2 regions of the Geobacillus sp. YF-1 genome follow, and region 1 is predicted to be linked to the other one. Evidence: riboswitches for the same ligand, from Rfam matches in the RefSeq annotation. Region 1 holds a riboswitch; the other holds the start of a gene.
What was found. A riboswitch is a leader RNA that binds a small molecule or an ion and turns the genes downstream of it on or off. The one in region 1 is predicted to bind FMN.
Positions count from the first base shown of each region.

Region 1 (11,709 bases):
GGCACGACCGTTTATTTGCTTTGGCTCGTCAGCATTCGCTCGCTCAATACCCCGTATTTATGGCCGTTCATTCCGTTCGATCCGGCAGCGTTTATGCAAATTATCGTCCGCCGTTCCGCCGCCGGGGCGAAAGTGCGTCCGAGCATCGTCCATCCGCAGGACCGGCAAAAACAACCGACGTGATCCCGCGCCCCTTTATCCGGCGGCCGCTCCCGATGGCATAGATGGGCGGCCGCTTTTTCGCTGTTGGCGCTATTGCAACTTTTTTGTCATTATGATAACGTAATATTTGATATTTACCGCCTTTTCCGAGCGGTGAAGCGGACGTTCGTTTTGGCGCGAACGCGCCAACGGGCATGTTCGAATCGCAGCCTAGTGCGCGGCAGAGCCGGTTGCTCTGCGGTTTTGTTTTTTCAGGGCCGCTGTCGGCGGCCAACGGCTTTTGGCTTTTCGTGCGCCATTTTGATGAGGAATGAGGGATGGTCGTGTTTTTGCATGGAACAAGCCGCGTCAATGAAAAAGGACATTTGGAAATCGGCGGCGTCGATGTCGTCGAACTAGCTGAGACGTACGGCACGCCGCTTTACATTTATGATGTTGCTTTGATCCGCGCCCGGGCGCGCGCGTTTCAGGAAGCGTTCCGCCGCCATGGCGTGCGGGCGCAGGTCGCTTACGCCAGCAAGGCGTTTTCTTCCATCGCCATGGTGCAGCTCGCCGCCGAGGAAGGGCTGTCGCTTGACGTCGTGTCGGGCGGGGAATTGCATACAGCGCTTGTCGCCGGATTTCCGCCGGAGCGCATCCATTTTCACGGCAATAACAAAAGCCGGGAGGAGCTGGCGATGGCGCTCGAATCCGGCATCGGCTGCATCGTCGTCGACAATTTTTACGAGTTGGAGTTGATCGAAGAGCTGGCAGAGGCCTCCGGTCGAACGGTGCCGATTTTGCTGCGCGTCACGCCGGGAGTTGAAGCGCATACCCATGACTATATTTTAACAGGACAAGAGGACTCGAAGTTTGGTTTTGATTTGCACAATGGACAAGCTGATCAGGCGTTTCGGCGCGTGATGTCGGCGAAGGCGTTTCGGCTGTTGGGCGTCCATTGCCATATCGGCTCGCAAATTTTTGAAACCGCCGGATTTGTGCTCGCGACGCAAAAAGTGTTTGCCAAGCTGGCCGAGTGGAATCGCGAGCACCGTTTCGTCCCCGAAGTGGTCAACCTAGGCGGGGGATTCGGCATTCGCTATACCGAAGAGGATGATCCGATTCCCGTGGCGATGTACGTCGATTGCATCGTTGAGGAAGCGAAAAAACAAGCCCGCGAATACGGGCTGCCGCTTCCGGAAATTTGGATTGAGCCGGGGCGCTCGCTTGTCGGCGATGCCGGCACAACGATTTATACGATCGGCTCGCGCAAAGACGTGCCGAACGTCCGAACGTACGTGGCCGTTGATGGTGGCATGAGCGACAACATTCGCCCGGCGCTGTATGGGGCGAAATACGAAGCGATGCTCGCCAACCGGATGTGGGGAGAGCGGACGGAAGTCGTATCCATTGCCGGAAAGTGCTGCGAGTCAGGCGATATGCTCATTTGGGATTTGGCGCTCCCGGAAGCGAAACCGGGCGATTATTTAGCCGTTTTTTGCACGGGAGCGTACGGCTATTCGATGGCGAACAACTACAATCGCCTGCCGCGCCCGGCTGTCGTCTTTGTTGAAAACGGCGATGCCCAGCTCGTTGTGAAGCGGGAGACGTATGACGATTTGATTCAGTATGATTTGCCTTGGAAAACGAAAGTGAAAAAGTGAAGGCCGCCGGTTTGGGAAGCGGCCTTGACAACCGATCGGCGCCCGTTGTCCTTGCGGGCGCCGATTTTCATTGCTGATCTTGGCTGGAGCTCGAGGAAAATGCTGATTTAATCGCGTTCCAAATCTCTTTCAAGATGTCGATCACGTTTTGAATGAACGTTTTTCCTTCTTTCGACTGCAAAAACGCCGACAGCTGTTCTTTCGCTTTGCTCAGCTGGTCATTGACTTGATCCCAGTTGATATTGGCGTTTTGCATTTTATGAAGGAGAGACATAAGGCTGTTGATTTCATTCTCGCTCAGCGTAATGCCGAGGTCAGCGGCGATTTTTTCGATCAGAGCCCGCAAATCGGCGTCCGTTTGCGGCGGATTGGCGGCCATTTCTTCTTTGATTTTTGCCAGCAAAGCGACCGCCTTGTCCGGACCGATCGAATCAGCCAGCTTCGCCGTTTGCACCATTTCCTCGTTCGCCACTTTTTTGACATCATCAGGGATGGCTTGGTCCGAGGAAATTTCATACGCCTTCATCAATCCGGTCAGCGCCGCGGTGCCGGAAACGGGAAACGGAGCGGTGATGTAAATGTCGGCGTCTTTCACCCCGGCGGTAATCAAGGCGTTCGTATACATCTCTTTCGTCACCCATGTGATGTTGTGGGTTTCAACACGCAGCCCTGAGCCGGGTTCGCGAATCGTGATCATGGACGAAGAAATGGCGCGCGTCCCGATTTGGGCTTTCGGGATGAGCCCGCCCAAATATTTATGCTCTTCGGCGTTCGAGACAGTGATCGTTTGCGCCCCATCCGGCGCTTTCATTTCTTCAAGCACTTTTTGCTTTTGGTCGCTTGTTAAATTTTCGCCGAGCGTCACAATGACGTCGCCCGGTGCCGCATCGGCCGCGGCGATCGCCGGCAACATCAGCATGATAACCGCCAGCAGCGATGAAGCGATCATTCGTTTCACCTAGCTCGCCTCCTGTTCATGGAACATGCACCATCATTATATCGCATCCCCGCCGTTTTTGTCTTTGACTTTCTTTCTCCCAATCATCCATGGTATGATAGAAGCGATTGAGGCACAAGCAAAGGAGCGAAAGCATCATGGCGAAAAAAGGGTATATTTTGATGGAAAACGGCGGGAAAATTGAATTCGAACTGTTTCCGAATGAGGCGCCGGTGACGGTGGCCAATTTTGAAAAATTAGCGAATGAAGGATTTTATGACGGATTAACCTTCCACCGCGTCATCCCCGGGTTCGTCAGCCAAGGGGGCTGCCCGCGCGGCAACGGGACGGGCGATGCCGGCTATACGATTCCGTGCGAGACGGACAACAATCCGCACCGCCATGTCGCCGGGGCGATTTCGATGGCGCACCGCGGCCGCGACACCGGGAGCTGCCAGTTTTTCATCGTTCATGAGTCGCAGCCGCACCTCGATGGGATGCATACCGTCTTCGGCCAAGTAACGTCTGGGCTGGACGTTGTCAAGGCGATGAAAAACGGCGATGTGATGAAGGAAGTGAAAGTGTTTGACGAACAATAAGCGGCCGGCGGGGGACGATGAGCGGACAAGGCGCAACAACTGGCGGCTGTTTTTCCTATTGGTAGCGGCCAGCCTGTTATGGGGGGCGGCGTATTGGATTTGGATTGTCAAATGATGACGCTTGGAAGCTGACATGGTATAATAAAAACAGCATGGTGATGCATCCTTCGGGGCAGGGTGAAATTCCCGACCGGCGGTGATGAGGCGATGCGCCTCTCAGCCCGCGAGCCTGATTGGCACGATCCGGTGCGATTCCGGAGCCGACAGTATAGTCTGGATGGGAGAAGGATGGCGATGTGCGCATGGTGGCTGATGGCGCTGTGCCGAAAGCGGGCAGCCCTCGGCGGCCAACAGGGCAACGGTGTCTAGACGGCACGTGCAGCCATAGGAGGCGAACGAATGTTTTGTTCGCTGTTATGCGCATCATGACTCATTCTCTCGCATCCCAAAGCCCCGGAGTCGTTCCGGGGATTTTTATTTTTGCGAAAGAAAAAGGTGAAAGCCGTGTATCGAGACGAAGATTACATGCGCTTGGCGTTGAATGTCGCGAAAGCCGGCAGCGGACAAACATCGCCGAACCCGCTTGTCGGCGCGGTTGTCGTCAACGGCGGGGAAGTGGTCGGGCTTGGCGCCCATTTGAAAGCCGGACAGCCGCACGCCGAAGTGCATGCGATTCGTATGGCCGGCGACAAAGCGCGCGGCGCCACGGTGTATGTGACGCTGGAGCCGTGCAGCCATTACGGCAAAACGCCGCCGTGCGCCGATTTGCTTATCGAAGCCGGCGTCCGGCGCGTCGTCGTCGCCACGACCGATCCGAATCCGCTTGTGGCGGGAAAAGGAATTGACAAGCTGCGCCAAGCGGGCATTCACGTCGACGTTGGCATCTTAAAAGAAGAAGCGGATGAACTCAACCGGATGTTTTTCCATTCCATTGCGACAAAGACGCCGTTTGTGACGCTGAAATACGCGTGCAGCCTCGACGGCAAAATCGCGACGGCGACAGGGGAAAGCCAATGGATCACATCGAGCGCGGCCCGTGAGGATGTCCATCGTCTCCGCGCCCAGCATGACGCCATTTTGGTCGGCGTCAACACCGTGATCGCGGACAACCCAAAGCTCACCGTTCGCATCGGGGAACAGCGGAAAAACCCGCTGCGCATTATTTTGGACACCCGCTTGCGCACGCCGCTTGACGCCCACGTCGTCACCGACCGTGAGGCGGAGACGTGGATCATCGCCGGCCGAGGCGCCAGTCGGGAAAAAGCGGCGGCATACGAGCGTCGGGGCGTGCGCGTCGTGTCGCTGCCGACCGATCGAGTGGAGGTCGGCGATGTGCTTCGCTTGCTCGGCGAACAGAAGGTGATGTCGCTGTTTGTGGAAGGCGGTTCGCGCGTCCATGACAGCTTTCTCCGCGCGGGAGCGGTCAATGAAGTGGTGGCCTACATAGCCCCGAAGCTGATCGGCGGGCAGGATGCCCCTACGCCGATCGGCGGCCTCGGCTTCCCGCGTCTCGCCGAAGCGCTCGAGCTTGACATCCGGCGGGTCGAAAGGATCGGTCCGGACGTGAAAATCGCCGCTGTTCCGAAGCGAAAGGAGGAAGCGTGATGTTTACCGGCATCATCGAAGAGATCGGCACGATCGATCGGATGAACGCAACCGGGGACGCCATCGTCATGGCCATCAGCGCCAAGCGGGTGCTTGAAGATGTGCAACTTGGCGACAGCATCGCTGTCAATGGCGTCTGTCTCACCGTCACATCGTTTGACGATCGCCGGTTTACGGTTGACATCATGCCGGAGACGGTGAAAGCGACGGCGCTGAAGACGCTAAAGCCCGGATCGAAGGTGAACTTGGAGCGAGCGATGGCGGCCAACGGGCGGTTTGGCGGCCATTTCGTCAGCGGGCACGTGGACGGCGTCGGACGCATCATTCGCCAGTGGCCGAAAGCGAACGCGGTTTATTATGAAATCGAAGTGCCGGCTCCACTGCGCGCGTATATGATGGAGAAAGGATCGGTGGCGGTCGATGGCACAAGTTTGACCATTTTCGGGTTGAGCGAGCGCACGTTCACCGTTTCGCTGATCCCTCATACACGGGCGGCCACCATTTTAGGTGAAAAGCGGCCCGGCGACCTCGTCAATATTGAGTGCGACATGATTGGCAAATATGTCGCCGCTTTTCTTGCCGCCAAAGCAGCGCCGCCAGCGCGCGGGTTGACGGTTGACTTTTTAGAGCAGCACGGGTACAAATAAGCCGGAAAAAGGGGGGGCACTGGGCTGATGTTTGATTCCATCGCAGCGGCACTGACCGCGCTTGCCAACGGAGAAGTGATCATCGTCTGCGACGATGAAGACCGGGAAAACGAAGGGGATTTTGTCGCGCTGGCCGAAAAGGTGACGCCGGATATCATTAATTTTATGATTACGCACGGTCGCGGGCTCGTCTGCGTGCCGATCACGGAAGAGTTGGCGGAACGCCTCGGCTTAGAGCCGATGGTTGCCCATAACACCGATGCGCACGGCACGGCGTTTACGGTGAGCATCGACTACAAAACGACAACGACCGGCATTAGCGCTCATGAGCGGGCGGCGACGATTCAGGCGCTGCTTGACCCGAATGTCAAAGCGAGCGATTTCAAGCGGCCAGGCCATATTTTTCCGCTCATTGCGAAAAAAGGCGGCGTGCTGCGGCGCGCCGGCCATACGGAAGCGGCTGTTGACTTGGCCCGGCTGTGCGGGGCGGCGCCGGCCGGCGTCATCTGCGAAATCATTAAAGAAGACGGAACGATGGCGCGCGTTCCCGATTTGCGGCAGATGGCTGACCAGTTTGGCTTGAAGATGATCACGATCAAAGACTTGATCGCCTATCGGAGCGAGCGGGAAAAGCTTGTCAAGCGCGAAGTGGACATCTGGCTGCCGACCGAATTTGGCGAATTCCGCGCCATCGGTTATACGAATGTGCTCGACGGAAAAGAGCATGTGGCGCTTGTCAAAGGAGAGATCACCCCGGACGAGCCGATTCTCGTGCGCGTCCATTCCGAATGCTTAACGGGCGATGTGTTCGGCTCTTACCGGTGCGATTGCGGACCGCAGCTGCACGCGGCGCTTCGGCAAATCGAGGCGGAAGGGCGCGGAGTGTTGCTGTACATGCGCCAAGAGGGGCGCGGCATCGGCCTCATGAACAAGCTGCGCGCCTACAAGCTGCAGGAGCAAGGCTATGACACGGTCGAAGCGAACGAAAAGCTCGGCTTCCCGGCCGATTTGCGCGATTACGGCATCGGGGCGCAAATGTTGAAAGACCTCGGCGTGACGAAAATGCGTCTGCTCACGAATAACCCGCGCAAAATCGCGGGCTTAAAAGGGCACGGGCTCGAGGTCGTCGAACGTGTGCCGCTCGAGATGCCACCGAAAAAGGAAAACGAACAGTATTTGCGCACGAAATACGAAAAATTAGGACATATGCTTCATTTTTAGATGAAAGGGGAACGAATGATGAACGTCATTGAAGGCCATCTCGTTGGTACAGGATTGAAAATCGCCATCGTCGTTGCACGCTTTAACGAATTCATCACCGGCAAGCTGTTGTCCGGGGCGATTGACGGTTTGACGCGACACGGCGTCAGCGATCATGACATCACCGTCGCCTGGGTGCCGGGCGCGTTTGAGATTCCGCTTGTGGCGAAAAAACTGGCCGAATCGAAGCAGTTCGACGCCGTCATTACGCTTGGCGCCGTCATCCGCGGCGCCACGAGCCATTTTGACTACGTCTGCAGTGAAGCGGCCAAAGGCGTTTCTCAGGCCGCGCTTGCGAGCGGCGTCCCGGTCATTTTCGGCGTTTTGACGACCGACACGATCGAGCAGGCGATCGAGCGGGCCGGCACCAAGGCAGGCAATAAAGGCTGGGAAGCGGCCGTGTCGGCCATCGAAATGGCAAACGTGTTGCGGGCATTTGCGTAAAAAAGCAGGAAACGGTTCACAATATCGGTGAGAATGTTTATAATACGTATAGAGAAAATGACAAAAACGTTTCCTGTTCGGAAGCACGTTTGTCGATAATGAGGGATTTTTATGTTCATCCGCTATCGAAAAAACTACGAGAAAATCGCCATGGGGTTGCTGTCGTTTATGCCGACGGAAAAGGACTTGAAACGGCTCCAGCAGACGATCAAACAGTATGAGACGAACGATGACTGGCAGCTGTTTTTATGGAAAGAGGACGAGGATATCGTCGGCCTGATTGGCGTTCTGTTGCGCGCTCCCGATGTGGTGGAAATTCAGCACATTAGCGTCAACCCATCGCACCGCCACCAAGGGATTGGAAAGCAGATGGTCAAAGCGTTGAAAGAGACGTATCCTGACCGTCGACTGTGTGCGAACGAGTGGACGGCTTCGTTTTTGGATAAATGCAACGCCTGCCATGAATAAGGGAACGAGTGCGGCGCGGCTGCGGGCAGCGGAGGGGCATCTATTTCCCCTCCGCTTTCGCCCGTTTTTTTCGTTCGCGCTCAGCGAGAATGCCCGAACGGTCACGACGCTGATGTTTGTTGACCACATCGACGTTGCCAAGGTCGCTTGGCTGCCCCCAAGCGAGCTGCTGTTTGGCGCAGGCGGCGAGGCATTGCTCGTAAAGCGAGCGGTCGCGAATCGGAAGCTCGACGCTTCGGTATGGTTCGCCGCGGACGATTCGCGCGGCGGTGTCGCCAAGGAGCGCTTCGAGCGCCTGATCATCGAGGCCGAGTTGGCGCATCATTCCGCGGGCCTCCTCAAGCAACGCCTGCGCTCGTCGAATGAGGCGGAGCGCCCCCGACATGTTGCCGCGCCGATAATGGTAGAAGGCGACGGCGATTTGAATGAGCACGAGCCATCCGTTTGGCCGTCCGTCTCGCTTCCATTGTTCTTCTAGTACTTCATGACATTCAAAATAATCGCGGTCGCCGTGAAAATGGACCAAATAGTCGATATACGCTTTCGGGTACACGCCTCACCGTTCCTTTCCCCATCGCCGCCTTCGCCTTCCCTCGTTCAGCCGGGGAGCGCGGGCGCCGTTTTTCTTTCATTATACGCCGCATCGCTGCCGAGGGCAAAAAAGCAACCGATTTCTGCTCGCCCCGCCGCCTGATTATGATACAATAAAATGGGCTGTACGTACGGAAGCCGCTGAGGCGGCGCGCCGAAAAAAATGGTGGGATGGATGTGCAATTGTCATACAATGTGAAAATTGAAGCTTTTGAAGGGCCGCTCGATTTGCTTTTGCATTTGATTCATCGTTATGAAATTGATATTTATAACATCCCTGTGGCGCAAATCACCGAGCAGTATATGGCGTACATTCACGCCATGCAAGAGCTGGAGTTGGACATGGCTAGCGAATATCTGGTCATGGCGGCCACACTGCTCGCCCTAAAAAGCAAAATGTTGCTGCCGGCGCCGGAAGAGGAGGCTGGCGACGGCGAACTGGAGTTTACCGACGACGTGGATCCGCGCGAAGAACTGATGCAGCGGCTGCTCGAATATAAAAAGTTTAAAGAAGCGGCGCGTGCGCTGAAACAGCGCGAAGAAGAGCGGGCGCTCTTGTTTACGAAACCGCCGAGCGACTTGAGCGCTTATGCCGATGAAAAAAAGGCGGCGCCGCTCGATGTGAACGTGTATGATATGCTTGGCGCCCTGTCAAAACTGCTGCGCCGCAAGAAGCTGCAAAAACCGCTGCGGGCCAAAATCGCCCGCCAAGATCTTTCTGTTGAAAAGCGAATGGCAGAGATTTTGCAGGAGCTGCGAGAGACGAACGGGCGGAAAAACTTTTATGATTTATTTCCCGTCTATGACCGCGCTTATATCGTGGTGACGTTTCTAGCCGTTTTGGAGCTGATTAAGCAAAACGAAATCATTGTGGAACAAGAGCGAAATTTCAGCGATTTGTTTCTCGCGGCTAGGCCGAGCGGCTGAGACGCCCATCCGTCGCTTTCTGTTTACGGCTGCAGGCGAGACCGCACCGGATGGGGGCAACGCCGCTAGGTGATGACGGAGCGCAAACAACGGGAAAGGAGGAGGTTGCGCCGGCTCGACGGCCGGACGCGACGGACGAGTGATGGAAGAAAAAGAAGCAGGAAAAACGGGGACGGCTGGCTCACAGCCAGCGGCGCAAGCGATTGTGGAGGCGCTCTTGTTCGCCGCCGGCGATGAAGGGTTGTCGCTCGCCCAAATCGCCGCCGTGCTCGAAATCGACGAGGCGGAGGCGAAAGCGGTGCTCGCGAAGCTGCAAGAAGACTGCGAGCGCGAAGAGCGCGGCATCCAACTCATCGAACTGGGGGGCGTATTCTTGCTGGCGACAAAAAAAGAGCACGCCCCTTATTTAAAGAGGCTTGTCGAAGCTCCGGGTGCATCGCCGCTGTCGCAGGCCGCGCTCGAAACGCTGGCCATTATCGCCTACCGCCAGCCGATTACGCGCGCTGAAATTGAGGAGATTCGCGGGGTGAAAAGCGACAAGCCGCTGCAGACGCTGATGGCGCGGGCGCTCATTAAAGAAGTCGGGCGCGCGGAAGGAACAGGGCGCCCGATTTTGTATGGAACAACGGCCGAATTTCTCGATTATTTCGGGTTGAAAACGCTCGAGGAGCTGCCGCCGCTGCCGGAATGGGCGGACGATCACGAGCCGGAGCGGGAGGCGGATTTGTTTTTTGAAAAATTGACAGAACAATGGAGCGATGAACCATAGCCGTATGGTAAAATAAAGAAAAACATCTGATCGAGGAAGGGGAGCGCTCATGGACGTTTGCCGCCTGCACGGTGAAGAGCTGGAAAAATCACAGGCGAATACGTTTGAAGACTACTTCAATCGCTCGGAAGTCACTTATTCGGACGGTGGCGAAGAGCGAACGCTGTCGGTTTTGTATTTGCGCCATTTCGAGACGGCGCTGCTCGAGCTGTTGCCGTATGAAGGCGATCCGCTGTTTGTCGCGAATGGACGCGACATCTATTTGCGCGATCTTGTCGCCCTCGTCTGCCTGTGGCAAAACCCGGCGTATCGGCGGCGCAAACGGGTGTACATCCATGATGAAGCTGAACTGTGCCGCTATTTCGCCGCGGTTCCTAACGAAGCGCTGCAGGCGCTCGTGAGTGAATGGGCGGCCACCGGCCGCAGCCGCCTGCCGGAGTGAGCAGCGCGGCTTTTTGGTTTGACCGGAGAGAAACGTTCCGTTTGACGTGAGAGCGTGCGCTTTCGTTTTCGTTTGCGAACCGCTCTTTTTTTCTGTCTAACCGAGCCGCTGGAGAAACGGTTGCCGCCAGTTATTCGGTTCGCGGTTTGGTCGGATCGCACGTTGGCGGTTTCACTTCACCGGTCGTTTCCGCAAGTTTTTGTAAGTAGTAGCACTCTTCACGGGCCATATGGTCGGCCATGAGCGGCGACAGCACGCCAAGCACTTCCCCTTGCAATTCCATTTCTTCGAGCTCATGCAAAAAGCGTTGGAAGATGGCCATCTCGAGTTCGATTTGATGGTGGAAGCGGGAGAGCGCCGGGAATTGGTGAATGTTAGCCCGCAAGTAGCCGGCCATTTCAATGGCTTTTAAGTAAAATGCCTCCCATTCTTTCGTAAACATATGGCTTTGTTGTTTCCACTGTTTTTCCGTATGGTCGAGCCGGTCATGGATCGCTCCGGCATGGCCGGCGGCGTCAAGCAACCAAAGCAAATCGTGATGAAGCGGGTGGACGCGTGGCGGCCGCGTTTGTTGGACGTAACTGTTGGCTAGCCGCAGCCATTCATCGAGCTCGTTTACCATATGGTTGACAAAGGTCGGCGGCAAGGAAAAGCGGAATGAACCGGTCAAATGGCGCCGCAGCAAATGAAGCTTGAAAGCCCGCAGCCGCTCGCCCGCCTCTTTTCCGCGAGCGACGAGCGTCGGCCACGCGGCAACCGCTTCCGGCTGACGAGCGGCGTCAAGCAGTTCGTCGAATAAGCGCTGCAGCTGTTTCGCCTCATTGATTTCAGGTTGTTCGCTTTCCGCGAGCGCCTCAAGAATGAACCGGCAATGGTCGCCGAGAATTTGCATCCAAAAACGGAGTTCAAAAAGCGCCTCTTGTTCAAGTGGTTTGTTCATTCGTTCACAGAACCGCTGGGCGGCGGTTCTGTTTCTCCCTCCTTTGCTTGCGGTGTCTTTGTTTGTTGCCTCGCTCCTATAGGTATGTGTGGCCGGGAATTTGGGTGAATGCGGACAAGAACGATTTCAATGAGCCGGCATACGATATGGCGAAAAAAGAGGGGGAGGTTTTTTCCAAATGGACGATCAAACGTTTTTGGCCCAGTATGTGGCCGAGTTGAGCGAATGGGGAGAACAAGTCAGGCAGGCGCTGGCGTTGCGCGGGGCAAGCACGG
Region 1 covers NZ_CP199850.1:2,226,154-2,237,862, reverse strand. Annotated here, with positions in the region: gene ACTVIM_RS11055 (spore germination protein) at 1-183, shown strand, start outside; gene lysA (diaminopimelate decarboxylase) at 486-1,805, shown strand; gene ACTVIM_RS11045 (DUF1002 domain-containing protein) at 1,873-2,763, opposite strand; gene ACTVIM_RS11040 (peptidylprolyl isomerase) at 2,901-3,341, shown strand; gene ACTVIM_RS11035 (hypothetical protein) at 3,328-3,456, shown strand; FMN riboswitch at 3,501-3,634, shown strand; gene ribD (bifunctional diaminohydroxyphosphoribosylaminopyrimidine deaminase/5-amino-6-(5-phosphoribosylamino)uracil reductase RibD) at 3,846-4,946, shown strand; gene ribE (riboflavin synthase) at 4,946-5,593, shown strand; gene ACTVIM_RS11020 (bifunctional 3,4-dihydroxy-2-butanone-4-phosphate synthase/GTP cyclohydrolase II) at 5,621-6,814, shown strand; gene ribH (6,7-dimethyl-8-ribityllumazine synthase) at 6,833-7,297, shown strand; gene ACTVIM_RS11010 (GNAT family N-acetyltransferase) at 7,409-7,765, shown strand; gene ACTVIM_RS11005 (DUF309 domain-containing protein) at 7,806-8,318, opposite strand; gene ACTVIM_RS11000 (segregation/condensation protein A) at 8,528-9,283, shown strand; gene scpB (SMC-Scp complex subunit ScpB) at 9,426-10,052, shown strand; gene ACTVIM_RS10990 (hypothetical protein) at 10,102-10,494, shown strand; gene ACTVIM_RS10985 (DUF2935 domain-containing protein) at 10,625-11,434, opposite strand; gene ACTVIM_RS10980 (superoxide dismutase) at 11,613-11,709, shown strand, end outside.

Region 2 (11,709 bases), 500 kb from region 1:
AAAAGCATTGCCCATGATCATGGTAAACAATGCCATACCAACGCAATAAGCCACAACAATCCAAAACAGCGAATGCGTCGGAATGATGGTACCGATCCACTCGGAAACAGCGGCACCCACCCCGGCTGTTGTAAAGATCGTTCCTAACGTCGCCAACATCTGCGGCAAAAGGGCGGCCCAACCGATCGTTTCAAGCAACCGGCGCGATTCTTTGACCGCTGCAAACGGAGTCGACCGAGTCATCGCCATGCTGATGAGCAACGCCATGAACGTCGCCACTCCCAATGATACGAGAGTAACGTTGTTCGGATCGAGAAGGAACGCGCCTCCGATTTTGACATTTTTCAGCCAAGTCACACCGATGACAGTCAAGATCGGGATCAACAGCGCCGGGATGAACAGGCGGTTGTTCAAACGCTGGCGATGTTGTTGCCTTTCTTCCGGGGATGCTTCTTCGTATTTTCCCAGCTTCAATCCTCCGAATCCTACAATAGCCACCATGATGAGGACTAGCACCCCTGTATAAAAAGGCGGGATGACGCTGCCAAACAATAACGTCACACCGTAAAGCAAGTAAAACAGCCCGGATGTGAGGCGTTTCGGGTTGCTTCGGTCGGCAAACGTCCAGACGCTTCCTAACGTGACAACGATTCCTAAGAATATGTAAACCGCTTCCATTGACAGCCACATTTATGCTCTCCCCTTTCCATTCTCCCGATAGAGAAGTTTGTGAAGGGAGCGGTCCAGCCGATGAAGGCGGAAGCTGTGCACGATCAACGCAGCTACGGCAGTTGGGATCGCCCATAACGCCATATGCAGCGGATCAGAAGGAATGCCGTTTTGATCAAAAAATCCTTTCATCAACAAAATCGCCCCGATCGCAATGAACACATCTTCGCCGAAAAACAGCCCGATGTTGTCCACGGCTGCCGCATGGGCGCGAATGTCGTCACGGACGCGATCCGGCAATGTTCCGTATTTCGCCTCGGCCGCCCCCTCTGCCATCGGAGCCACAAGTGGGCGAACCATTTGGGCATGTCCGCCCAAGGAGGTGAGTCCAGCCGCGGCAGCCGCTTCCCGTATGACTAAGTACGCGGTCAAAATGCGCCCGGTTGTCGCCGCCTTGATGTTTGACACTACATGTTCGGCCTGTTCGCGCAATCCAAACCGTTCCAAAAGACCAATGACAGGCAAAGTGGCGATGAACACCGCCATATATCGATTGGTTGTAAACGCCTTTCCAAATTGTTCAATAATCTCATAGAGCGATTGATGGGCGAAGAGTCCTGTTGCCAATCCAGACAAAGTGACAACAAGCAGCGGATTGATGCGAATGATAAAACCGACGATCACGATCGCAACACCAATAAGCACCATGTTCTTCTTTTCCCCCTTCGACGTAACTGATTTCGCTGTCCAGCTTTCATCACGCCTTTGCCTTCCCTTTCTTCGCCAGCCTCTCCCTCCCACCTTTGTTCCGAAATTCGGAACAGCTGTTTCAAATTTGTTATTATCATTATATAATTAGGAAAAGTAGAAAATCAATAAATATTGACAAAAATGTTCCGTATCCAACTTGGCTTCATGGCAAAATGACTCCGCCATTCCTTTCCCCATCCTTACGTTTGCCATCCTCCGCTTCCTCGACGTCAGAAAAACGGAAGCGCCCATCCTTTCTTTCGGATATGATATAATGGAAAAACAGGGAGAACTACGTTGGATCTTCCAGCCTTGATGCTCGATGCGGGGAGAAGCCGTTGCCACCGAAAAACAACGGATGTCATGCCGGCCGACAAAACCGATGAGCATGACCCATGGTCCATTGGGCGGACGGCAATGCCGGCAACAAAGGAAAATGACGTCTGTTCGCCTCCCTTGCGCCGATGTTCGACCATCAATCATAAAGGAGTGGCTGCTTATGTCGAAACAACTCCCTCCTGGCCAATTCGAAACGGAAAAATGGCCGATTTTGCACGAAGGAGACGTATACTTATTTGATGAAGCGACGTGGAATTTTCGGCTGTTCGGTGACGTGAAAGAGGAAGTGTCGCTGTCATATGAGGAAGTGATGCGGCTGCCGAAGACGATTTCGACCGTGGATATGCACTGCGTAACGACGTGGTCGAAATTCGACACGACGTTCGAAGGCATCGCCTTCCGCGAATTTTTGCGTTTTGTGGAGCTGCATCCCGATGTCAAATACGTGAAAATTTACGGCTACTTAAACGGCGACCGGTTTGGCTATTCGGCGAACTTGCCGCTTGACGCGTTGATGGGCGATGATGCACTGTTTGTCTACCGCTGGAAAGACAAGCATCACGATTGGCAAGACATCTCGCCGAAGCACGGCTATCCGCTCCGCTTTATTCCGCCGGCGACGTTTTACTTATGGAAAGGGGCGAAATGGGCGTCCGGCATCCGCTTCATGAAAAAGGACGAGCCGGGCTACTGGGAAGAGCGCGGGTATTCGATGACCGCCAATCCGTTTAAAGAAGAGCGGTTCGCCGAATCGGTATCCAAGTTTCGGTTTTGGTGAAGAGAATCGAATCTCCTCACTCATCGACAGCAGAAATGAAAAAACGAGGGGTTGGAACAGAACCCCTCGTTTTTTCGCTATGCTGCCCGGCGTGCGGCAGCCTGTTTTTGTAGCCACGGGCGAAGGCGCAAAAAGAGAAGCATAAACACAACCGCCATAAGCACTCCTTTTGCCGCGTTAAACGGCAAAATCGCAGAAATGACCAATGCTTTTGTTTCCGGCGCACTCATCGCCGGAGCGCCGAGAAAAAGCGTATACGCCGGCAAAAAAACGTAGTAGTTCAGCACGCTCATGATCAGAACCATTGTCGCTGTTCCCGCCGCCAGTCCAAGCAGCATGCCTTTTTTCGATGCCGCTTTTCGATAAATAAAGGAAACAGGCAAAATGAACGCCACCCCGGCCGTGAAGTTGGCGATCTGTCCGATGGGAACGCCGGTGGCACTGCCAACGAGAACATAGTTCAGCACGTTTTTCAGAAGTTCCACAAGCACGCCGGCAAGCGGGCCGTACAAAAGCGCGGCGAAAAGGGCCGGGATGTCGCTGAAATCGACTAGCAAAAAGTTCGGAAACGGTGGAAGCGGAAAATTGAGCATCATGAGCAAATACGCACCAGCGCTCAAAATCCCGACAGCCACAAAGGTGCGGGTGTTGATGAATTTCACGCTTGTTCTCCTCTCCTTCTCGTGATTCATCCTCACAAGAAGAAGGCTGCCGAGCGGGGACGCCAATAAAAACTCCCTTAAACCCAAGGGCGTAAGGGAGAAAAAGGGCGAACTCAACGAAGCGTCAGGCGAATGACGCCAAACGCCGGCAAACCTTCATCTTCTCCCATCCAGACTATACTGTCGGCTCCGGACTCGCACCGGATCCTGCCTTGCGGCTCGCGGGCTGAGAGGCCAAGCGCCTCATCACCGCCGGTCGGGAATTTCACCCTGCCCCGAAGATGAATCGTTTATTCATTTTTATTATTCCGATGAATTTAGTATACAATACCTCTTTTCGTTTGTCTATCATTTTTTTCCACGTTATCCTACTCCGCCGATTTATCCATTCTCCTTTGGCAGCTCATCCCCCGGCTCGAGCACCGGCGGGGCGACTTGAATCAAATCGGCGTATTTCAATCCCGTCCCCGTGTTGAGTACAACGACCGTCTCCCCGTCGCGAATCCAGCCGCTCTCGCGCAGCTTGCGGGCCGCCGCAAACGCCGCCGCCCCTTCCGGACAAATGAACGCCCCTTCCAGTTTCGCCACCGCCTGCTGTTCCGCCAAAATGTCCTTATCGCTGATCGCAATGGCGCAGCCGTCCGTTTCATACACCGCCTCAAGCACAAGGAAATCGCCGAGCGCTTTCGGGACATTGATGCCAAACGCCACCGTATGGGAATTCGGCCAAAACTCCGATTCGCGCTTTTTCTCGTTCCACGCCTTCACGATCGGCGCGCAATGCTCAGCCTGCACGGCGACCAGCCGCGGCATCTTGCCGTCCACCCAGCCAAGCGCCTGCAGTTCTTTGAGCGCCTTGTAAATGCCAATGATTCCGACCCCGCCGCCGGTCGGGTACAAAATGACATCCGGAAGCTGCCAAGCGAACTGCTCGGCGATCTCAAGCCCCATCGTTTTCTTCCCTTCAATCCGGTAGGGTTCTTTTAATGTAGAAGCATCGTACCACCCGTATTCGCGGATCGCTTTCGCCACGATTTGCCCAGCGTCGCTGATGAGGCCGTTGACGAAATACAACTCCGCCCCAGCGATGGCGCATTCTTTTCGCGTCAGTTCCGGCGCATCGACCGGCATGACGACCGTCGCGCGGATGCCCGCCCGCGCTGCGTACAGCGACCACGCCGCTCCCGCATTGCCGTTGGTCGGCATCGCGAGCTGTTTGACGCCCAGTTCTTTCGCCTTGGAAACTCCGACCGCCGCCCCGCGGGCTTTAAACGTTCCTGTCGGAATGACTCCTTCGTCTTTCATATAGAGCGAGTCAATGCCGATGTTCCGGCCAAGGCGCGGCATCGGCACGAGCGGCGTCATCCCTTCACCGAGCGACACGATATGTTCCGGGCGTTTCACCGGGAGCAACTCATGATACCGCCATAAGCTCGGCTCGCGCTCCTTGAGCATCTCGCGCGCCACTTGTTGGCGCATCGCCTCCAAATCATAGGCGACTAGAAGCGGGGAACCGCATTCGCAAAGTTGATGCACGTGATCGACATCATATGTACGTGCACATTTGGGGCAATACAGATGGGACACATAGCTGAATCGCATCGTTTGGCTTCTCCTTTCCGTTTGTTTCATCCGCCCGAGGCAGAAAGCACTTACGTTCGCGTTTCTAACGAGGCACTGGCCTTTTCATTATACCATAACCGTCCTCTGCCACCGGCGCCTGTAATGGCAGCGGCCGTACGCCAACCTCGGGGCATCATAGCGCTAAGTAGGAAATGGTCCCATACCCGTCAAGTTTAGCGGTATAAAATTTTTAAGACGATCCTCGTGTTGATCCCGTCAGTAAATGCTGGGGATCACATCCATTATTGGGCATGGAAATGGTCCCCTCTTTTTTTACCGTTTGAAGCCGCCTATGGTAAAATAAAACGGGAACCGCCTCTTTTTTCTTACTGCATCGGCGGAATGATTCGCTCATTCAAAAAAACTTGTACATAAGGAGATGAATCCATGAAACAGGAACTGATCGAACGCTTCATCCGCTACGCGAAAGTCAACACTCAATCCGATCCAGAAAGCGATACGTGCCCGTCGACTCAAGGACAATGGGAGTTGGCGAACATGCTGGTCGAGGAGCTGAAAGCGATCGGGATGGAAGAAGTGACGGTCGACGAAAACGGCTACGTGATGGCGACATTGCCGGCCAATACGGACAAAAACGTGCCAGTGATCGGCTTTTTGGCTCATATGGACACCGCGTCGGAATTTACCGGGGCCAACGTCAACCCGCAATTGATCGACTCGTACGACGGCGGCGACATCGTGTTAAATAAGGAACAAGGCATCATCTTGTCGCCCAACGATTTCCCGGAGCTTGCCCACTACAAAGGGCATACGCTCATTACGACAGACGGAACGACGCTATTGGGCGCCGACGATAAAGCGGGAATCGCGGAAATTATGACGGCGATGCACTACCTCATCAAGCATCCGGACATCAAACACGGCAAAGTGCGCGTCGCCTTTACGCCGGATGAAGAAATCGGCCGCGGGCCGCACAAGTTTGACGTCGCCAAATTCGGCGCCCAATTTGCCTACACAGTCGATGGCGGGCCGCTCGGCGAATTGGAATACGAAAGTTTCAATGCGGCGGAAGCCAAAATCACGATCAAAGGCAAAAACGTCCATCCGGGCACGGCGAAAGGAAAAATGATCAACTCGATCAAAATCGCCATGGAGTTCCAGCAACAGCTGCCAGCGAACGAAACGCCTGAGCATACAGAAGGATATGAAGGGTTTTACCATTTGCTTTCGTTCCAAGGCAATGTAGAGGAAACGAAGCTCCATTACATTATCCGCGATTTTAACCGCGAGTCATTTGAAGCGCGGAAAGCGAACATGAAAGACATCGCGGCTTCGCTCGCCCAAAAATACGGAACCGATCGAATCACGCTCGAAATCAACGACCAATATTACAACATGCGCGAAAAAATCGAACCGGTGCGCCATATCGTCGACATCGCCCACGAAGCGATGACGAACTTGGGCATCGAGCCGAAGGTGAAACCGATCCGCGGCGGCACGGACGGGTCGCAGCTCTCCTATATGGGACTGCCGACGCCGAACATTTTCGCCGGCGGCGAAAACTTCCACGGCCGCTACGAATACATTTCCGCCGACAATATGGTGAAAGCGGCCGAAGTGATCATCGAGATCATCAAGCTATTCGAGCAAAAATCATCTTGAGCGGTGGAAACCAATCGCTTGAACGATCTGTTTTCGGTCGTTCAAGCACAAGCGGCAGCAACCCCGCCATTCGCAGCGAAAAAAGGTGTCCCCGGGCCTTTGGGGGACACCTTCTTCATTCGCTTGGCGAGCGTTCGCCTTGAGTCAACACGTGTTACGGAAGGCGGTTGATCCGCCCCTCCATCCGTGCCGAAAACGGCTGCGCAAGGCCGCGAATGTACGAGACGAGGGCATCCAAATCGACCGGCCCTACTTCGCGGTTCGTCCCTTGCGTCAGCACCGTGAACCCATCGCCGCCGTCGGCGAGGAAGCTGTTGACCGTCACCGTGTACTCGCCGTTCGGATTGAGCGGTGTGCCATCAGGAAGCTGAATGTCGATGACTTTGTTCCCTGCCGGTCTGCTGGCGCTCCATGTATAGCGGAGGCCGGAGATTTGCAGCATGCGCGTTTGGGTCGGCTGCCATTGTTGATTCAAAAGCTCGCGGATTTGCGCGCCGGTGAGCGTCATTTTCACGAGCTGGTTGTTGAACGGCTGAACGTTGTACAGCTCTCCCCACGTTACCTCACCTTGTTCAATATCCGCGCGAATGCCGCCCGGGTTCATAAAGGCAAAATCGGTGTTCATCGCCGCCCGCTGGGCATCAGCGATCAAATTGCCCAAAGCCGACTCGCCGCTCGCGTTTTGCTCGTCGGTGATCGTTTCAGCCGCCGTGCCGACGACTTGGTTGACAAGCGGTGCGACTTTCGCTTCATATTTTTCGACGAGGGCCCGGATTTCCGGATCCGGCGTGATGCCGTCATGATACGTCGTCACGATTTCCGCTTGTTTGGCCACGACGTCTTTTGTGCGCGGGTCGATTTTCAGATCGACATCAGAAAACGCCGTGCCGTACGAATACGACTGAACGAGCAGCTTGCCGTCCACCACCGCATTCAAATACGCATGGTTATGGCCGGCGAAAATCACATCGACTTCATCATCGACCGTTTTGGCGATGTCGACGATTTCTCCGCTTGCGTTTGTTCCATCCGGATTGGATGCACCTGGGTTATGGGCGAGAACGACGATCGTGCGCACCCCTTTTTTCTTCAGTTCCCGCACGGCTTTGTTAATCGCCGTCGCTTCGTCGATGAATTCCACCCCAGCGACGCCGCTTGGTGTCACGATCGATGGTGTATCTGTCAATGTCACCCCGATGAACCCGATTGGCATGCCGTTGACCCGCTGAATGACGTACGGCGGAAGAATCGGTTGTTTCGTTTCTTTGTCAACGACGTTGGCGCTCACGTACGGAAAATCCGCCCCAGCGAAATCGCCGGTCGCCGGGTGATACCCGCCATGGATCAGGCGGAGCATTTCCGCTACTCCTTCGTCAAATTCGTGGTTGCCAAGCGTGCCGACGTCAAAGCCGAGTTTGTTCAGCACTTCGATCGTCGGCTCGTCCTGCAACAGCGCCGATACCGGCGGGCTGGCGCCGACCGCATCGCCGGCATGGACGAGCAGCGTGTTTTTGTTTTCTGCCTCCCGCTGTTTCAAATAAGCGGCCAAATAATCCGCTCGCCCGACTTCTCGCCCGCCGACTTTTCTCGTCACGTTGAGCTGACCGTGAAAATCGTTGATGCCAAGAAGCTGCACCTCAATATAACGGTGCGAAGAAGCAGGCGGCTCTCCTTTGCTTTTCCCGTTCCCTGCCGCCCCAACCGGCGTTGCCGCCAATACAGCGGCTGCCGCCAATGCCGACAACATCCGTTTTCCCCACCGTTCCGAACCCTTCATCGTTTCCTCTCCTTCCCTGTGTAGTATCTTTCCTTCATCTACCGATTATATCTTTATGAATAAGTAGAATAATAGGGACAAAAGGATTCTTTTTTGTAAATTTTTTGTAAATTAGAAAAAAGGCTGTCCACCAAAGGCCGTCAGACAGGCCTTTTCGAACAACCTCTGTAATCTTATCCGACGGCGTTTTTATTGTTTAACGGCGCAACGCGAATGCCGGTCGTCTCCTTCCAAACGACTGATCACCGTTATCTGTTCCAACAAAAAAGTGTCCCGCAAACGATCGGAACACCTTGTTCATCATATGGTCATCCGGCGCTATGCCACACGAAACGGCCATGAACGCCAAACCCTTCTCCTTGTTAGATCGTCTCCTTCCCGCGCACGCCGTTGATCGAATAGCTCGCCGTAATGGCGGCGTGTAACGAATGGGAGACGGAACAATATTTTTCTTTCGACAGCCGGATGGCGCGGACGACTTTTTCTTCCGGCAAATCGCCTTCAAAGGCGTAATGGATATGAATCTCTGTAAACCGCTTCGGGTGGTCTTCAGCCCGCGTTCCTTCCACTTCCATCGAAAACGCGCGGACCTCTAGGCGCATTTTGCGCAAGATCAGGATGATATCAATGCCGGTGCAGCCGGCTAAGGCGTGAAGCAACAGCTCCATCGGCCGCGCGCCCGAATCGTTGCCGCCGACATCCTTCGCGGCATCCATCGGGATCGTCACCCCGGAGGCGCTTTGACCGCTGAATGACATGTTTCCGTTCCATACAACCGTCGTTTTCATCAAGGTCGCTCCTTTCTCATCTGCCCGGAGTCGGACGAACTTGCCGACAGCCCGTTTCTTCTTTTCAGTTTAGCGGCTATGTCCTTGAAATGCAAAATTCCTGTCTACCGTTTTTGGCCGCACATGATAAAATAGAAACATGCACAAACTTGTTGAGTAAAGGGTGTTGGGCTTCATGACTGCACTGATTTTGCTTCTCGCTTATCTTCTTGGCTCGATCCCGTTTGGCCTTCTTGTCGGGAAAATTGGCTACGGAATCGACATCCGCGAACATGGAAGCGGCAATCTTGGAGGGACGAACACGTTCCGCGTGCTTGGGGCGAAAGCGGGAACGATCGTCATTGTCGGTGACATGCTAAAAGGAACGTTGGCGGCGAGCTTGCCGATGTTTTTTTCCGTCCCTGTTCATCCGCTGTTAGCCGGGGCGGTCGCTGTCGTCGGCCATATGTATCCGGTGTTCGCCAAGTTCCGCGGCGGCAAGGCGGTGGCGACCTCGGGCGGGGTGATGCTGTTTTATTCCCCGTTGTTCTTTTTGTCGCTCATCGCCGTGTTTCTTGTTGTCTTGGCGATTTCGCGCTACGTCTCGCTGTCATCGATGGCCGCTGCGCTGTATGCGGTCGTGTATACGGTCTTTTTCACAGACGATATTCCGTTGACGGTGGCGGTGTTGTTGCTCGCCTCGTTTATCTTCTATCGCCATCGCGCCAACATTCAACGCATTTTGAACAACACTGAGCCGAAGATCAAATGGCCAAAAAAAGGCGCATGACGGTGATCAAGAAAGGAGTTTGGCTGCATTGAAGTTGCCGGAAGCGTTTGCCGCAAAAATGAGAACGCTGCTTCAACAAGAAGCGGACGCGTTCTTGGCTGTCTATGAACGCGAGGAGAAAACGAACGGCCTGCGCGTCAACCCGTTGAAAATCGACCCGGACGCCTGGGCAAAAACGGCGCCCTTTTCCCTTTCCCCGGTGCCGTTTTGCCCGACCGGGTTTTATTATGACCCGAATGAACAACCGGGAAAACATCCATACCACGCGGCCGGTCTGTACTACATCCAAGAGCCGAGCGCCATGGCGGTCGCCGAAACGCTCCGCCCTGCCCCGGGGGAGAGGGTGCTCGACTTGTGCGCCGCCCCCGGTGGGAAAACGACCCAGCTTGGCGCCATGATGGAAAACAAGGGACTGCTTGTCGCCAATGACATTCATTCGAAGCGGGTCAAAGCGCTGGCCGAAAACATCGAACGGCTTGGCTTGACCAATACCGTGGTCGTCAATGAAGCGCCGGAAACGCTCGCCGAGCGGTTCCCTGGCTTTTTTGACAAAATTTTAGTCGATGCCCCGTGCTCGGGTGAAGGAATGTTTCGCAAAGAGGAAGAGGCGGCTTCGTTTTGGAGCCAAGCGCACGTAGAAGAATGCGCGGCCCGGCAGCGCCGCATTTTGCAAAGCGCTTATGCGATGCTGAAAGAGGGCGGCATTCTCGTTTACTCGACGTGCACGTTCTCCCCCGAAGAAAACGAACAAACGATTGAATGGCTGCTTGAGACGTACGAAGATTTGCGGTTGTTGCCGATTGCGAAAATCGGCGGCATCGAGCCGGGGCGGCCGGAGTGGACGAAAACAAAGCGATCCGATCTCGCGCACACCGCCCGCCTTTGGCCGCACCGCGTCAAAGGGGAAGGGCACTTTATCGCCAAGCTGCAAAAGCAGCGGCCCACCCCATCGTGGCGGGGGCGGTGGGCGAAATCGAACGCGCCAAAAACGGTTCTTCGCCTGTATCGCCAGTTTGAACAAGAAGCGTTGCGAACAGAGCGAAGCGGCGTGTTCGTATCCTTTGGAACCCATGTGTCCGTTTTGCCCGATCCTTGCCCTGACTTATCCGGCTTAAAAGTCGTTCGCGTCGGCCTTCATCTTGGCGAGGCGAAAAAGGAACGGTTTGAGCCGAACCATGCCCTCGCCTTGGCGCTTCGGGCGGAAGAAGCACGACATGTGCTGGATCTGGCAAGTACAAGCGAGGAAATCGTCCGCTATTGGCGCGGGGAGACGCTGTCCACCGGTGGCGACCGCGGTTGGCTGCTCGTGACCGTGGATGGATTTCCATTCGCCTGGGGGAAAGAAGTGAAAGGAACGGTGAAAAACTTTTATCCGAAAGGCCTGCGCTTGGGATAGGCGCCCAAAAGTGAGGAACGCGTTTGAAAAGCCGCCGCTCTCCTTGGAGGCTGGTGATTTCATCGTGGATACGGCTTGATGTTGCATCGGTTCTGTTATATAGGCAAAAACACGGCAGCGAACAAAGGGTCTCACCGCTCGGGAGACCCTTCGTTTCCATTTTTGGACGACTTGGTTGGGATCGTCAACGTAAACACAATTTTGTCAGCGGCCAAATCGATGTTTTTCACCGCCACTTGATAGCCGTTGCCAAAGCGAATGTCATTGAGCGCCACATAGACGCGCGCCTTCTCCGGGTCAATGGCGACTTCGTCAGGGAGCGGGGCGTGCTTTTGCAAGTAGCTAAGCACGTATGTCACCGGCAGCTTCCAGTCGCCAAGCAAAATGACCGGCTCGGTCAGCTCGACATTCCCCCCTTGCACCACTTTCGGCACAAACGAGACGACCAATTCCACGCGGCGGCCAAGAATGGGGATGTCGCTCGAAACATAGACGCGGTCGGCTAGCCAAACATGATATGACAGCGGGTGATCTT
Region 2 covers NZ_CP199850.1:1,721,846-1,733,554, forward strand. Annotated here, with positions in the region: gene ACTVIM_RS08650 (DUF979 domain-containing protein) at 1-690, opposite strand, end outside; gene ACTVIM_RS08655 (DUF969 domain-containing protein) at 691-1,377, opposite strand; gene ACTVIM_RS08660 (sulfite oxidase-like oxidoreductase) at 1,919-2,536, shown strand; gene ACTVIM_RS08665 (ECF transporter S component) at 2,614-3,198, opposite strand; FMN riboswitch at 3,353-3,485, opposite strand; gene ACTVIM_RS08670 (threonine synthase) at 3,580-4,800, opposite strand; gene pepT (peptidase T) at 5,209-6,444, shown strand; gene ACTVIM_RS08680 (bifunctional metallophosphatase/5'-nucleotidase) at 6,599-8,221, opposite strand; gene ACTVIM_RS08685 (OsmC family protein) at 8,584-9,009, opposite strand; gene plsY (glycerol-3-phosphate 1-O-acyltransferase PlsY) at 9,185-9,778, shown strand; gene ACTVIM_RS08695 (RsmF rRNA methyltransferase first C-terminal domain-containing protein) at 9,807-11,174, shown strand; gene ACTVIM_RS08700 (YpmS family protein) at 11,306-11,709, opposite strand, start outside.
Region 2: linked by a shared signal. The riboswitch ahead of ACTVIM_RS08665 (ECF transporter S component) and the one ahead of ribD (bifunctional diaminohydroxyphosphoribosylaminopyrimidine deaminase/5-amino-6-(5-phosphoribosylamino)uracil reductase RibD) in region 1 are both predicted to bind FMN.